Regions from separate parts of the Spirosoma agri genome, predicted to be linked through region 2. Evidence: riboswitches for the same ligand, from Rfam matches in the RefSeq annotation. Region 2 holds a riboswitch; the other holds the start of a gene.
What was found. Region 2 has a riboswitch for S-adenosylmethionine ahead of GK091_RS03810 (homoserine O-acetyltransferase family protein). Riboswitches for the same ligand answer to the same signal wherever they lie in the genome.
Positions count from the first base shown of each region.

Region 1: it holds a riboswitch for S-adenosylmethionine, as region 2 does, so the genes downstream of both, metH (methionine synthase) here and GK091_RS03810 (homoserine O-acetyltransferase family protein) in region 2, are expected to answer to the same signal.

Region 1 is NZ_JAAGNZ010000002.1:1,185,191-1,192,659, reverse strand. It holds gene metH (methionine synthase) at 1-3,671, opposite strand, end outside; SAM riboswitch class I at 3,830-3,947, opposite strand; gene GK091_RS21580 (Ppx/GppA phosphatase family protein) at 4,114-5,001, shown strand; gene GK091_RS21575 (GNAT family N-acetyltransferase) at 5,149-6,099, shown strand; gene GK091_RS21570 (hypothetical protein) at 6,182-7,087, shown strand; gene GK091_RS21565 (hypothetical protein) at 7,172-7,469, opposite strand, start outside.
Region 2 is NZ_JAAGNZ010000001.1:903,245-910,713, reverse strand. It holds gene GK091_RS03835 (glycosyltransferase family 2 protein) at 1-677, shown strand, start outside; gene GK091_RS03830 (polysaccharide deacetylase family protein) at 614-1,429, shown strand; gene GK091_RS03825 (glycosyltransferase family 87 protein) at 1,462-2,643, shown strand; gene GK091_RS03820 (class I SAM-dependent methyltransferase) at 2,731-3,441, shown strand; gene GK091_RS03815 (DUF721 domain-containing protein) at 3,450-3,776, opposite strand; SAM riboswitch class I at 3,966-4,084, shown strand; gene GK091_RS03810 (homoserine O-acetyltransferase family protein) at 4,259-5,317, shown strand; gene GK091_RS03805 (SGNH/GDSL hydrolase family protein) at 5,499-6,107, shown strand; gene GK091_RS03800 (esterase family protein) at 6,162-6,890, shown strand; gene GK091_RS03795 (amine oxidase) at 7,032-7,469, opposite strand, start outside.

The DNA.
Region 1 (7,469 bases), on a different contig from region 2:
TTCCGCAGGGCGTAGTCCTGAATCTGATCTTTGTTGATTTTACCAACGGCAAAATATTTCGATTCGGGGTGCGAGAAGTAAAAACCGCTCACCGACGAAGCCGGATACATGGCGTAACTTTCGGTCAGTTCGATACCGATCTTCGTTGCATCCAGCAGGTTGAATAACGTACCTTTTTCGGTATGGTCAGGACAGGCCGGATAGCCTGGCGCGGGCCGAATGCCCTGATACTCTTCCTTGATAAGCTGTTCGCCGGTCAATTTCTCGCTGGTCGCGTAGGGCCAGAATTCGGTCCGTACGCGCTCGTGCATACGCTCGGCAAAGGCTTCTGCCAGCCGGTCGGCAATGGCTTTTATCATGATGCTGTTGTAGTCGTCATGATCGCGTTCGTATTTGTCGATCAGTGCTTCGATGCCGATACCAGCCGTAACGGCAAATCCACCGATATAATCTTCCCGACCGCTTTCCAAAGGCGCAATAAAATCAGACAGGCAGAAGTTCGGCAAACCGGGTGCTTTCTGATTTTGCTGACGGATGAAGTGCAGCACCGTTTTGGTATCGTAAATTAACTCACCCGCCGAACTAACCGACGTCTGCGATTGCGCTCTGCTGATTTTGTATTCGATGTGCCGGTGCGACCCATGCCGTTCGCACGGAACCTCGCGCACCTGCTCTTCGTAATTGTGCAATAACACATCATCATCCGCGGAGTTAGCCGGGAAGAATCCAACAACGGCTTTGGCTTTCAGCAATTTGTTATTGATTACTTCCTTCAAAAGCTTCTTTGCGTCATCGAACAGCTGACGGGCTTCGTTACCAACAACGGCATCATTGAGGATAGCCGGATATTTGCCGTGTAACTGCCACGTCTGGAAAAAAGGCGTCCAGTCAATGTAGTCAGCCAGTTCGGCAATAGGGTAATCGTCAAAATAGCGGTTACCCAGGAATGTCGGCTTCGTTGGCTCGAAGTTAGTCCAGTCAATGGGCGTCCGGTTTTCGCGGGCTTTTTCGATCGTCAGCGTGGCCTTGTCCTGCCGACGCCGGGCGTGATCGTCTCGCACTTTGGCATATTCGGCCTTGATTTCCGTGAAGATCGTATCCCGCGTTGATTGCAACTCGTTGACGAGACGACCCGCTACCGGAACGCTTCGGCTGGCATCCAGCACGTGAACAACCGGCCCCGAGTAGTGCGGATCGATCTTGACGGCCGTATGCACCCGCGATGTGGTAGCGCCACCGATCAGCAGCGGCATGGTGAATCCCTGCCGTTCCATCTCCTTGGCAACGCCAACCATCTCATCGAGCGAGGGCGTAATTAACCCGCTTAGCCCAATAATATCTACGTTGTGTTTCTTCGCTTCTTCCAGAATTTTCTGCGTCGGTACCATCACACCGAGGTCGATAATTTCGTAATTATTACAACCCAGCACGACGCCAACGATGTTTTTACCGATGTCGTGAACGTCACCTTTGACCGTTGCCATCAAGATTCGGCCCGCAAAGGACGATTCGCCACCTGTTTTTTCGGCTTCGATAAACGGGGTGAGGTAAGCCACGGCTTTTTTCATGACCCGCGCCGATTTCACGACCTGCGGCAGGAACATTTTACCGGCACCGAACAGATCACCGACAACGTTCATACCGTCCATCAGTGGTCCTTCGATAATGTGCAACGGGCGCGCAACCTGCTGCCGGATCTCTTCTACATCCTGATCGATATAATCCGTAATGCCCTTGATGAGCGCATGTTTGAGCCGCTCATGCACCGATTCCTTACGCCACGCATCATCCTGAACAATGGCTTTCCCCTTGGCCTTTACCGTTTCGGCAAAATCGACCAGGCGTTCGGTCGCGTCGTCCCGGCGGTTCAGCAAGACATCTTCACAACGTTCCAGCAAATCTTTAGGAATGCTATCGTATACCTCCAGCTGGCCAGCGTTAACGATACCCATGTCCATACCCGCCCGAATGGCGTGGTACAGGAAGGCCGAGTGCATTGCTTCGCGTACGAAGTCATTCCCCCGGAAACTGAACGAAATGTTGGATACGCCCCCGCTCACTTTGGCCAGCGGCAGGTTTTCTTTGATCCAGCGGGTAGCATTGATAAAGTCGACGGCGTAGTTATTGTGTTCTTCGATACCCGTTGCCACTGTCAGGATGTTCGGATCGAAGATGATGTCCTGCGGATTGAAATGGACCTTATCGACCAGAATCCGGTACGCCCGTTCGCAAATCTGGATGCGTCGTTCATAGGAGTCAGCCTGACCCGTTTCATCGAATGCCATCACCACCGCAGCAGCTCCGTAGCGTTTGACAAGATTGGCCCGTTCGATGAATGCTTCCTCGCCTTCTTTCAGCGAAATAGAGTTCACAATCGCCTTGCCCTGAACGCATTTCAGACCAGCTTCGATAACTTCCCACTTGGACGAATCGACCATGATCGGGACGCGCGCAATGTCGGGTTCGGCAGCGATCAGGTTCAGGAACGTGGTCATGGCCTCCACCGAATCCAGCATGCCTTCGTCCATATTGACGTCGATCACTTGCGCGCCCCCTTCCACCTGCCCCCGGGCAATGCTCAGGGCTTCATCGTAATTGCCTTCTTTAATAAGTCGGGCAAATTTTTTCGAACCCGTCACGTTGGTCCGCTCACCCACGTTCAGAAAGTTGGTCAGCTCCGTGATTTTCAACGGTTCCAGACCACTCAGTTTCTGATAGGGCTCCGGCTCCGGCACCTGACGGGGCGGGTATTTGGCGGCTACCTGGGCAATGGCCCGAATGTGATCGGGCGTTGAGCCGCAGCAACCCCCAACGATGTTGATAAAATTGCTCTTAACGAAATCTTCGATTTGCAACGCCATCATATCCGGCGTTTCATCGTATTCACCAAATTCGTTCGGTAACCCCGCATTCGGGTAGGCCGAGGTGAAGAACGGAGCCTCTTTGGCCAGCGTCTGAATATAGGGCCGCATCAGTTCAGCACCGAGCGCACAGTTCAGCCCCACACTTAATAATGGCAAGTGCGAAATCGAGTAGAGAAACGCTTCAGTCGTTTGCCCCGACAATGTCCGGCCACTGGCATCGGTAATGGTTCCCGACACCATGATCGGCAGCACGGTCCGCTCCGGATTCTCCGCGAAATATTTGTCGATTGCAAACAGCGCGGCTTTGGCGTTGAGCGTATCGAATATGGTTTCGACCAGCAACAAATCGGCTCCCCCTTCGACCAGGCCACGAACCTGTTCATAGTACGCATCGACCAGATTATCGAACGTAACAGCCCGGTAGCCGGGGTTGTTGACATCGGGCGATAACGAGGCCGTGCGGTTTGTGGGTCCCAGTGCACCGGCCACAAAGCGCGGCTTATCCGGATTTTGCTTCGTTATTTCGTCCGCAACGTCTTTGGCAATCCGGGCCGATTCGTAGTTCAGTTCATACGCCAGTTCTTCCATGTGGTAATCCGCCATGGCAATCGACGTACTGCTGAAGGTATTGGTCTCGATAATATCGGCACCAGCTTCGAGGTACTGCTTATGAATTTCCTGAATGATCTGCGGCTGTGTGATCGACAGCAGATCGTTGTTTCCCTTTACGTCGTGCGGATATCCTCTAAAGCGTTCTCCCTGGTAATCGGCTTCACTAAGCTCGTACCGTTGAATCATCGTTCCCATCGCACCGTCGAGAACAAGAATCCGCTTTTTCAGTAGGTCTGTAATCAGTTCCAAGTGATCCAAAATTTATAGAGTTGACAGCGCGCCAATGGTCGCTTTAAAGCAATGCGTCGTAAAAACCGGGGCTTATCAAAACAGGCGAAGGAAGCAGAAACGCTAACTTATCTGTCCCCGCGCAAACTGGGGTGGAAAGCGGCACCTTTTCCGGCTTGTAGAGTAAGCGGCTGGTTGCCAAGACATCGCAGGGTCCAATCCCTCCGTCTTTCTTGATAAGCACTTAAGCAAAGGTATAGATTCTAGCCATAGTCCCCAAAAATAGCTTAATTTTGGGCGCATGAATGAATGAGCAATTTAGTAAACAGAGGCCGTTCGGTTGTCAGTATTACCCATTAATTTGCTCAGTTATGGCACTGGCAGTCCGATTGGTCACGACTTATATTTGATGAAACTAGCAGCCATTGATATCGGTTCCAATGCAGCCCGTCTGCAAATTTCAACAGTATTACATAATGACGACATCGTTAGTTTCAAACGGGTTGAATACGTCCGCTTTCCGCTTCGACTTGGGCACGATGTCTTCAATTTTGGCGAACTAACGCCCGAAAGCGAAGCCCGCACCACCAAACTAATGCAGGTGTACAAACTGCTGATGGAACTGCACGAAGTTACGGACTACATGGCCTGCGCTACGTCGGCCATGCGGGAGTCATCCAACGGACAAGAAATCGCCGATCGTATCGAAGCATCAACCGGCATCAAGATTCACATTATCGATGGCAGTAAAGAAGCCGAACTGATCAATAATGTGGTTGTGCAGGCACTCGACGATCAGCAGTTTCTCCACATCGACGTGGGTGGTGGCAGCACCGAACTGAACCTGTACCGGAACCGGCAAAAAATAAATTCCAAGTCGTTTAAAATAGGCTCTGTGCGACTGCTGGAAGGGAAAGAAACGAAAGGGGCCTGGCGGAAAATTGAGGACTGGGTTGAAGAAAATATCGATTCGTCAGCGGAAATCATTGCGGTCGGTACGGGTGGTAACATCAGCAAACTCTTTAATCTGGCGTCTAAAACATCCGACTCCGAATCAACCCGAGCCGAAATCGAACGAATCCGAAATTACATCGCCGGGTTCAGCCAGGAAGACCGCATCAATAAACTTCGACTCAATGCCGACCGCGCCGATGTGATCGTGCCCGCTGCCGACATCTACATTTCGGTAATGAAATGGGCTGGAGCCAATAAGATCGTCGTTCCGGATCTCGGCCTGAAAGATGGTATCATTCAACTGGTTTTTGAGCAACTCAACAAGGAGAAAACCGCTCTCTAACGCAGCTACACAAGTCAATAAAAAATCCCTGTGATCGTCGATCGCAGGGATTTTTTATTGGTCCAGTCGCCACAAATATAATGCAAGTGCCTATTTATATACACTTACACTATATTTGTGTACTAAATTTTTAAGTTGCTTGGGTTTATGACGGACTATATTCTGCTCCGGCAGCAGCATCCACAAGCTTCCGACGTTCCCGCATTCTGCCAGCCCGGTTTTTTCTTCAATGAACACGAACACCTGTGCCAACAACAAAGTGGATCGTTTTACCTGCTCTCGGCACTGAATCAGCGTACAAACCAGGCAGACGCGCGGTGTGCTTTTTTTGTTACGGCCAACGGAATCGTTAGTCCTGTTGCGGCCCCGTTTGGGTCAATCGAATTTGCCGAGACGCTTCCCGGCACGGTTCTCGACGCATTTATTAAATCGCTTCAGGAAACGGCTCGTTCTTTCGGAGCCTCGACCCTACGCCTGGTCAACTACCCCCATTGTTACGCCCCTGAACAGGCAAACCGGCTGGCAGTTGCCTTAGAGGAACAAGGCTTCCGACTGATCAAACTACACGAGAATTTTTTTCTGCCAATTACCGAACGCCCATTTAGCGCAACGATCAACGCATCGGAACGCCGACGACTGCGGAAATGCCGGGAGGCCGGTTTTCAGGTTAACCTTTGGCCAACGACGCGCGTTGACGACGCCATAAACTTCATAGTGGAAGCAAGACGGACGAAGGAATACCAGCTTACGATCAGTCCTGAACAGTTGACCACATTACTACAGAAATTCCCGGATCAATTCATTGTTTTCACCGTGAACGATGCGGACAAAATCGCAGCCATGACGGTTGCTGTACGCGTACGAAAGGATATTTTATACAGCTTTTTACCAGCATCGAATCCCGATTATCAGTCATTTAGCCCACTGGTTATGCTCACCGATGGATTGGTTACCTATTGTCGGCAACAGGGCATACGACTATTGGATCTGGGCGTATCGCTCGACAATGACCGGCGGCCCAAACCCGGTTTGATCCGTTTCAAGCAAAATCTCGGTGCGCAGTCATCCCCAAAAATGACCGTTGAGAAAACCCTGTGAACCCGCTAATTTTATTACCGGCGTGTCTGGTGTTTTTTTCGTTATTTTGTGGAAAAAGTGGCTCCTGTCTGGTGCCGACCGCATGCTTGAAGCTGGTTTTAATTCCCTGAGTCAATTCCTGAGCGAATTCGTCAAATCGCTGCTGTCACTGGTAAAAGTCGTGATTCGTGGTCGCCATAAAGCGCAGCTACCGGCCCGACAGCTACCGATTTGCTCGGTATTGGGAAACGGTCCATCGCTGAATGAGTCGCTGGCGGAGCATTTTGATTTTATCCGGCAAACCGAAATCGTCTGCGTCAATAATTTTGCCCACGCCGATATTTTTCATCGCCTTCGCCCTCAGAACTACGTCATTTCGGACCCTAATTATTTCGTTTTCACGAAGCAGACAACCGACCGCGATGATATTCGCCAAACGTTGTCGGTCTTTCTGGAACGCGTAGACTGGCCGATGTTGCTCTACGTGCCTCATTTTGCCAAAGGCTCTTATTTGCTCGGTCAAATTGAACGCGGCAATCCGCAGATCAAGGTCGTTTATTTCAACTACACCGTGGTCAGCGGTTTCCAGTGGCTGACCTACTGGCTCTACGCCAATGGGTTTGGGATGCCTCAGGCGCAGACAGTTATCATTGCGGCCCTGACCCTCATGATCAACCGCCAGTTTGAAACGATTTACCTGTTTGGCGCGGATACGTCCTGGCATGAACAGATTCGATTAACGGATCAAAATCAGTTGCTGATCAAGCAGATTCACTTTTACGACAAGCCCAAAGACGTAACGCATCAGCCTGTGTATTCTGACAAGCACCGACAACGCACGTTTTCGATGGCTTCGCAGTTCTTATCCTTACATAAAGTGTTCCGAGGTTACGAAGTTATCCGCACCTATGCCGATCACCGGGGTGTCACCATCCTGAACGCCAGTGCGAAAAGCTACATCGACGCCTTTGACCGAACACAGATAAAGCACTCCGTAGCGAGTAAATAGCGGATAGACCGATCTGGCTTGGTACACAAACGCCCGACCGTAATATTACGGTCGGGCGTTTGTGTACCAAGCCAGTGAAAGCCTTTATTTCTTTTCCAGCAGTTGCTTTACGAGTTGCTTCAACTCGTTCACCTCTGCTCTTAACTGGTGTAATTCCTGTTGTTTAGCCTGATCAGCTTTTTCGAGTTGAATGCTGTAGAGCGTCAGTTCTTCGACCTTTTCCAACAGCTTGGCGTCCATCTTACCGACATCAACACCTTCCCGAATAACCTGCTCTGCCGAAGGAACGCCCGGTAGGTACCCGTTTTTTTGGATGAATTGTTCGACCTCAGCTAATGAACGAAGTCTGTAAGCAGGATCAAAGACTTTGTCGGACCAATCG
Region 2 (7,469 bases):
GGTGCGAGGGCTTCGACGTTGTCTATACGGTTCGTCAGCCAGATCCCAAGCTATCGTGGTTCAAACGCGCGACATCCAAGAAGTTCTATAGCCTGTTGCGGAAGGTATCGGGGCTGAAAATAGAAGACGGTGCCGCTGATTTCCGGTTACTCGATCGAAAAGTTATCGATACGCTAAAGCAGTTCAAAGAAAATGATCTGTTTCTACGTGGTGCCATTTCGTGGGTAGGTTTCCGCCAATGCCGGATTCTTTACCAACCCGCTGCCCGATACGCCGGTCGCTCCAAATACTCGTTCCGGAAGATGCTGCAACTGGCCGCTATGGGCATTACATCGTTCTCCACGAAGCCACTTTATTTGTCGGTATTGCTCGGGTTCGGCATGTCTCTGTTTGCTACGCTGTTCGGTCTGGAGACGTTGTATGAGTACTTTTTTACAGATGCAACCGTATCGGGCTGGACTACACTGGTATTGCTTTCTGTACTAATTGGTGGCGTTCAGTTTATCATGATCGGCATTATCGGCGTATATTTGGGCAAAACGTTCGTGGAAGTAAAACAACGTCCTGCCTACATCATTGGCGACACGAGCGATATTGAGGAGACTGAGACAATATGGGAAGCCCCGACCGACGAGCAACACCCGCTGGGAACTATATATTATTCACCGTCGATGTAGAGGAGTTTGATACCGCTGTCGAATTTGGTCACGATATCTCATTGCGTGAACAAGTGGCCGTTTCGACGCGGGGCCTACGCCTGCTGGCCGAACGATTTGATGCCGTTGATGCCCGTACCACCTTATTCACAACGGCCAATTATGCGCTCCATGAACCAGAGTTGGTGCGCCAGCTAGCAGGCAAACACGAAATCGCTTCCCATGGCTATTTCCACACAACCTTCGAACCTGCCGATTTGCTAAAATCCAGATTGGCACTGGAAAAATTGCTGGATAAGCCCATTACGGGTTTTCGGCGGGCCCGGATGGGCTTTGTCGATCCACATGATGTTCAACAGGCTGGCTATGCGTATAATTCGTCGCTGCATCCTACATGGCTACCGGGCCGCTACAACCACTGGGGCGAACCGAAGCAACCGTTTCAGGAAGCAGGCGTCTGGCAAATTCCGGCCTCAGTTACGCCTACGCTCCGCTTACCGCTGTTCTGGTTAAGCCTGAAAAACTTCCCCTTTGCCTACTACAAGCAGTTGTGTAAGCAGACGCTTCAAACCGAAGGATTCCTGAATCTGTACGTTCATCCGTGGGAGTTTACGGACCTGTCAGGCTACGAAAAAATTCCCACGTACGTTCGTCGACACTCCCGCGATGCATTACTCGACCGGGTTGAAGCGTTATTGCGGTATCTGAGACCGATGGGCGAGTTTGCCACAATGGGGGCTTTTACGCAGCAACTGACAGCGACTTCCCATTGAGTACCTACTCTTATGTCTGACATTTCCTTTTGATGTTATCATTCTTCAAGAAACCGATATTCAGCGACTACCGCTTTATTTTTGGTGTTTACGCCCTCCTTACACTGTTCGCCAGTACGCGGATAGTTATTCTCCTTGATTCGAATAATTACAAGATTTTCTACTATTCGCTTTACCATTTGATCGATGGTGTAAGCCTGTATAATGAGTACCCAGCCGAATATGGAGACCATTATCACTATGCGCCTACCTTCGCAGCGTTGTTTTCACCTATTTTTGGGTTACCGTTTCGGTTAGGCTTATTTCTCTGGCATTTTTTGTTCGCGGGCGTCTGGGTACTGGCCATATACCGTATGCCATTTACGCACCAGCAGAAAGTATTCGCCTACTGGTTTTGTCTACAGGAGTTATTCACGTCACTGGTCAACAGCCAGACGAATCCATTCATTGCGGCTATTCCCTTATTTGCTTTTATCAGTTTCGAGAAAAAGCAACCCATCTGGGCGGCCTTTTTCATTGTGCTGGGCTTCAATATCAAAATTTACAGCCTAGTTGCTGCGGCTCTGTTTCTACTCTATCCGCAGAAGCCCCGTTTTTTGGTAGCCATGGTCGGCTGGGCGGTGGTACTGGGTTTGCTACCGATCTTTTTCACGTCGCCCGCTAAATTATGGTGGCAGTATGAGCTGTGGGTCAATCAGTTGCTCATCAAATCCGATCACGACAAATGGGCGAATACGTCCATTCACCGGCTTGTCCATACGTTTATTTCGCCCGATGTTGCCACACCGGTTATTATCGGTTTTGGCGTGGTCTTATTCTGTACCGTATACATTCATACCAAACGATTTGGCCAGCGTTGGTTTCGGATGCTGATGGTTGCCTCGGTGCTTATCTTTCAGGTCATTTTCAATCCTGTTTCGGAATCGCCTACGTACATTACGGCCGTTACCGGGGTCATGATCTGGTGGTTCTATTGCCCCCGGAGTTTATTGGATAAGACGCTCCTGATCAGCTGCCTCGTATTAACGGTTTTTTCGCCGAGTGATATATTTCCACCTGTTTTGCGAGACCGATTCGTGTTGCCTTACGTTCTCAAAGCGTTACCCTGCGTGTTGATCTGGTTTCGAATTATCTGGCAGATGCACATACCTTCATCAACTGGTGCATCGGCGGATGTTCACAATTCGGAGTTGTCATTGGGGAAGAGCTATTGACGCGATTCAGGAACCACAGTCTGCTGACTCCGGGTCAGCGTATATTCATACAATCAAGTAGACAATTCAGTAGCGACCAAACTAAACATGGCTAACGAAGCAGCAACGTGGCTCGATTTCTGGCAGGAGGAAAACGAATTTGATAATTCCATGTCCGTTAACTATGGCTATTTCTTGGCACGGGTAGAAAAATACATTCCACTGTCGAAAAATCTAAAAGTTTTGGATATTGGCTCCGGCCCTGGCAATCTGGAAACAGCCTGGCACGACCGGGTTGCCGAGATGCACGGACTGGACATATCCAAACGTTATAACGAGATCGCCCGCAACGTACACGCCCAACATCCTACGGTTCATTTTCACGATTTACCGGCGGACGACTACCTCAATTTCAGCCCGGTCCTAAACCAGCGGTTTGATGTAATTATCGTTATGAGCGTGGTTCAGTATTACCGCAACGTCGCCGAAGTTGAGCAACTGCTGGCTTCTATGAAGCAGGTTGCGGCACCCGGTGCCAAAGCGATGATCTGTGACCTGATGGTTGGCGGCAGTGTTTTGAAAGATATCGGGAGCATTATCGGCCGGTCGCTCCGGCAAGGTCAGTTACTGACGATGATCCGCCTATTGGTACGCCTGCGATTTTCTTCGTATTACAAGGTCCGTAAGAACAATGGTTTTCTGGTGGTTCCCAAACAGGAATGGCTGGCAATCTGTCAGCGGCTGGGGTTGAACGCCAAATTCGTTGATGAGCCCTTAACGATGCAGCAGGAGCGGCAGAACTTATTGATTCAGTTCTAGGCAGGAAACTAGATAAATATTACATCGTCAATCACATCGGTACCCATGTCTTTGTTTACGAGCTGAATCAGCTTCTGCTTGGCATTGACAAGTTCGTTACGCAACGGGGCTGAGGCAATCTCGATGTACAGTTTACGATCCCGAACGTAGAGCCGGTTTGTGCGTGATGCGATCGTTGGTCCCATCATGCGTCCCCAGAATGCTTCGAGATACGTTTCGTTAAAGCGGGTCTGAAGCTGATACGCTTTCAATAGCTGTCCGATGGCGTCCTTCAGGGTCGTAGTGCCAGCTGCGCGGGTAGCATTCTCGCGATTGTAATGGTACGTTTTGCTCATCGGTGACGTGTCTTCGCTACAAAAGTAAATATACCGCTGATTAAATATACCCTGTTCAGGAACGAAGTCAAAAAAATAAGGCAATGGCCAGAAAATAAGGATGGTGTTTGGATTGGCGCGGTTTGGCTAGTATACTTGCGTTATCAAGTCAATTACCAGACGTCACGCACAATACTACCGGCGTCAATTGATTTATAAAGAAGCGAGGAGAGATCAGGCTCTGTGAATCGCTGGCAACCTACCACACGGCAAGGTGCTAACTCCTGCCTAAAGCAACCGCGATGGCGGATCGTTAGGGACTATAAATCGTATACTCACATGCTCTACCAACAGCACGGTATGCCTTCCACGGCCTACTAAGTCTTACTCACCTTATCGCACCGTTGACCGGGAGTGGTCTTGGGCGGTTCCAGTTCGTTTATGGTTTTCAGCTTGTGTCTCCGCCACCGCTGAAAACGTCAGAGCAGAAAACGCATCATCCTTTGGACATCCAGTATTTCGACTATAAATATTCGTTCCCGCTCGAATCGGGAGAGAGTCTGCCGGGTTTTCGGCTGGCTTACACAACGCGTGGAACCCTGAACAATGACGGATCCAATGTTATCTGGGTTTGCCACGCGCTCACGGGCAATGCCGATCCGGGTGACTGGTGGTCTGGCATGGTTGGAACCGGTAAATACTTCAATCCGGAAACCAATTTCATCGTCTGTGCCAACATTTTGGGTTCCTGCTACGGATCGACCGGCCCTCTTTCGATCAATCCGGCCACCACACAACCGTTCTACCACGAGTTTCCGGCCATAACCGTGCGCGATATGGTCGAAGCGATGGACCTGCTGCGTCAGGAACTGGGCATTGAAAAAATCCACACCTGCGTCGGCGGATCGGTCGGTGGTGAGCAATCCGTCGAATGGGCCATCCTGCGACCAAATCTGATCGACAACTTAGTCTTGATTGCCGCCAGCGCGGTGGCATCGCCCTGGTGCATTGCCTTTAACGAAGCGCAACGGATGGCCATTGAGGCAGATCCGACCTGGATCGAACGGCGCGACGATGCCGGGGCGCAGGGCATGAAAGCGGCTCGGGCCATGGCGATGATTTCGTACCGAAATTACGATACGTACGGGTTCACGCAGGCGCTCGACAACAACGAGCAGCTGGACGGCTATAAGTCAGCTAGTTATCAGCGCTACCAGGGTGAGAAAATCGCCGAACGATTCAACGCGTTTACGTACTGGACACTCTCGAAGGTAATGGACTCGCACAATGTTGGCCGCAACCGGGGCAGCATTCTGAACGCCCTGAATCAGATAAAAGCCCGAACGCTGGTTGTTGGCATCCGGTCTGATTTGCTGTTTCCTCCAACTGAACAGCAGTTTCTGGCCCGCCACATTCCGGATGCAACCTACGAAGAGATTGATTCACTCTATGGACACGATGGTTTTCTGATCGAATTCCGGCCCTTGGGTGGCATTATCCGCAAATGGATGGCGGCAGCTGAACCGGATTTAAAGAAACTGGCGGAGCCGGTGAAAAAGTAAAAAATCGTACGGTTTATCCTAAAAGACAAATTTACCTCAACAAATAAGTGCCAAAAGCTAATAACTCTAGAACGCATAGCAACTCATTCTTCTACTTTTGAGTTAATAAATACTGGTGCGAAAGCCTATCCAGAGAGTTTATTAGAAGCCGTCAGGCAACACTTAATCCTACTATAACCAGATGGTCTGGTACGAAGACGAAGTTCGGCTACTCGAAGCCAAAACCAAGACAATTGATCCCACGGCTGACCGGGTTGTGTTTTATGGTAGCTCATCGATCCGGCTCTGGACAACCTTGGCAAACGATTTCCCCCAGATAAACACACTCAATCTGGGCTTCGGTGGGTCAACGCTCGCAGCCTGCACCTGGTTTTTTGACCGGCTGGTGGTGCCGGTAAACCCAAAGTCCATCGTGTTTTATGCAGGTGATAATGACCTCGGCGATGGACGACACCCAGAAGAAGTGTGCCTGTTTTTTTGCGCCCTTGCCGACCGAATGCGCCAGCAGTTGCCCGATACTTCGCTGTCTTTTCTTACCATAAAACTGAGTCCGGCCCGCTGGGGAATCGGGGATAAAATTCGCGCAACGAACAGGCTCATCACTGACGAGGTTCGTAAAAATCCTCTTTTTCAGACGATCGACATGACATCGCCCCTACTGGGTGGCGATGGTCGGCCACGTCGTGAACTTTTTGAAGCCGATGGTCTTCATCTCAACTCGGCAGGTTACCAGGTCTGGAAGCAGGTTTTAGAGGAATCGCAAATTTTTAATAATTTGTTTACCTACTAAGTTGCCTTAGTTTGCGTCGACGGCTGCAATTTCATCAAACCTTTCCGCTTCGTTATGGATCGTGAGTATCACAAGTGGTTCAGCCCAAATCTGAACCGTGACATGGAATTGCTGGTTTTTGGCCATGCTGGCGCTCGGGTTTTAGTTTTTCCGACCCGACGTGGCCGTTTTTATGAGTACGAAGAGATAGGCCTTGTCAACGCACTTGCCGATCGACTCGATAAGGGCTGGCTCCAGCTTTTCTGCGTCGATAGCATCGATCGGGAGAGCATCTATAACCGCTATATTCCCCCACCGGATCGGATCAAACGGCACGGCCAGTATGAACACTACATTCTGAACGAAGTCCTGCCGTTTTCCCGGCTGAAAAATCCGCAGCCTTTCATGATTTCACATGGCTGTAGTTTGGGGGCTTATCATGCGGCCAACATTGCATTTCGCCATCCCCAATGGTTCGGTAAACTAGTCGCGTTGAGTGGCCGGTACGATTTATCCGCCCCCGTTGCGGAGTTCCGTGGCTTGTTCGATGACTATTACGACGAAGATATTTACTTTCACAACCCAAATCATTTCCTACCAAATCTGGAAAATACGGACGTGCTGGACGATCTGCGCCGGATGCAGATCGTCATGACCGTAGGCGCTGCCGATCCGTTTCTGAATAGCAATCTGGCCCTGAGCGAAACGCTTTGCACGAAACATATAAAGCACGAATTACATATATGGGACGGGCGGGCGCATCAGGCCGATGACTGGCATAAAATGGTCCAGATATACCTATAATATACTGATTATCAATACGAGGCTGAATGGTGCTAAATACACCATTCAGCCTCGTCGAAACCTACCATCCCCGAAGACAACCCTCAGTATAGACCCCCCGGCATCTGATTGGTCCACACTCTTCTCAATCGTGGTAACTCCCTAGACAACGGATGAGTTAGCTACGAGTAAAGACGTGTCAGACACCGCACGTTGTGCTTGCAGCAATGCGTCAGCATACGGTTTATACAGGATACGACCGGGTGGATCGACGGTTAAATCGGCATCCCATAGGCCAGAACGATGCCAGTTGTCCAGATGGTCCCAATCGGGTCGGTCTATGATCGGATACAAGCATACGCCCCAAAGTGGGACACCCGCTTCCAGAACAGCCGCACATTCGCGCCCAATCATACTAATCCAGCCGGGCCGGTCAATGCCGGGATGGCTCGTTTCGGTCAGGGCAATGGGTCTGCCATACCGATGATAAGCTTTCATCAGCAAGCGTCGCAGTGGAACCCATCTCGGATCGGGGACGGCGTCGTTCCAACCCAGAAATATACCCGTCTTGTTGACCCACTGGTTATTGTAATAGTAATT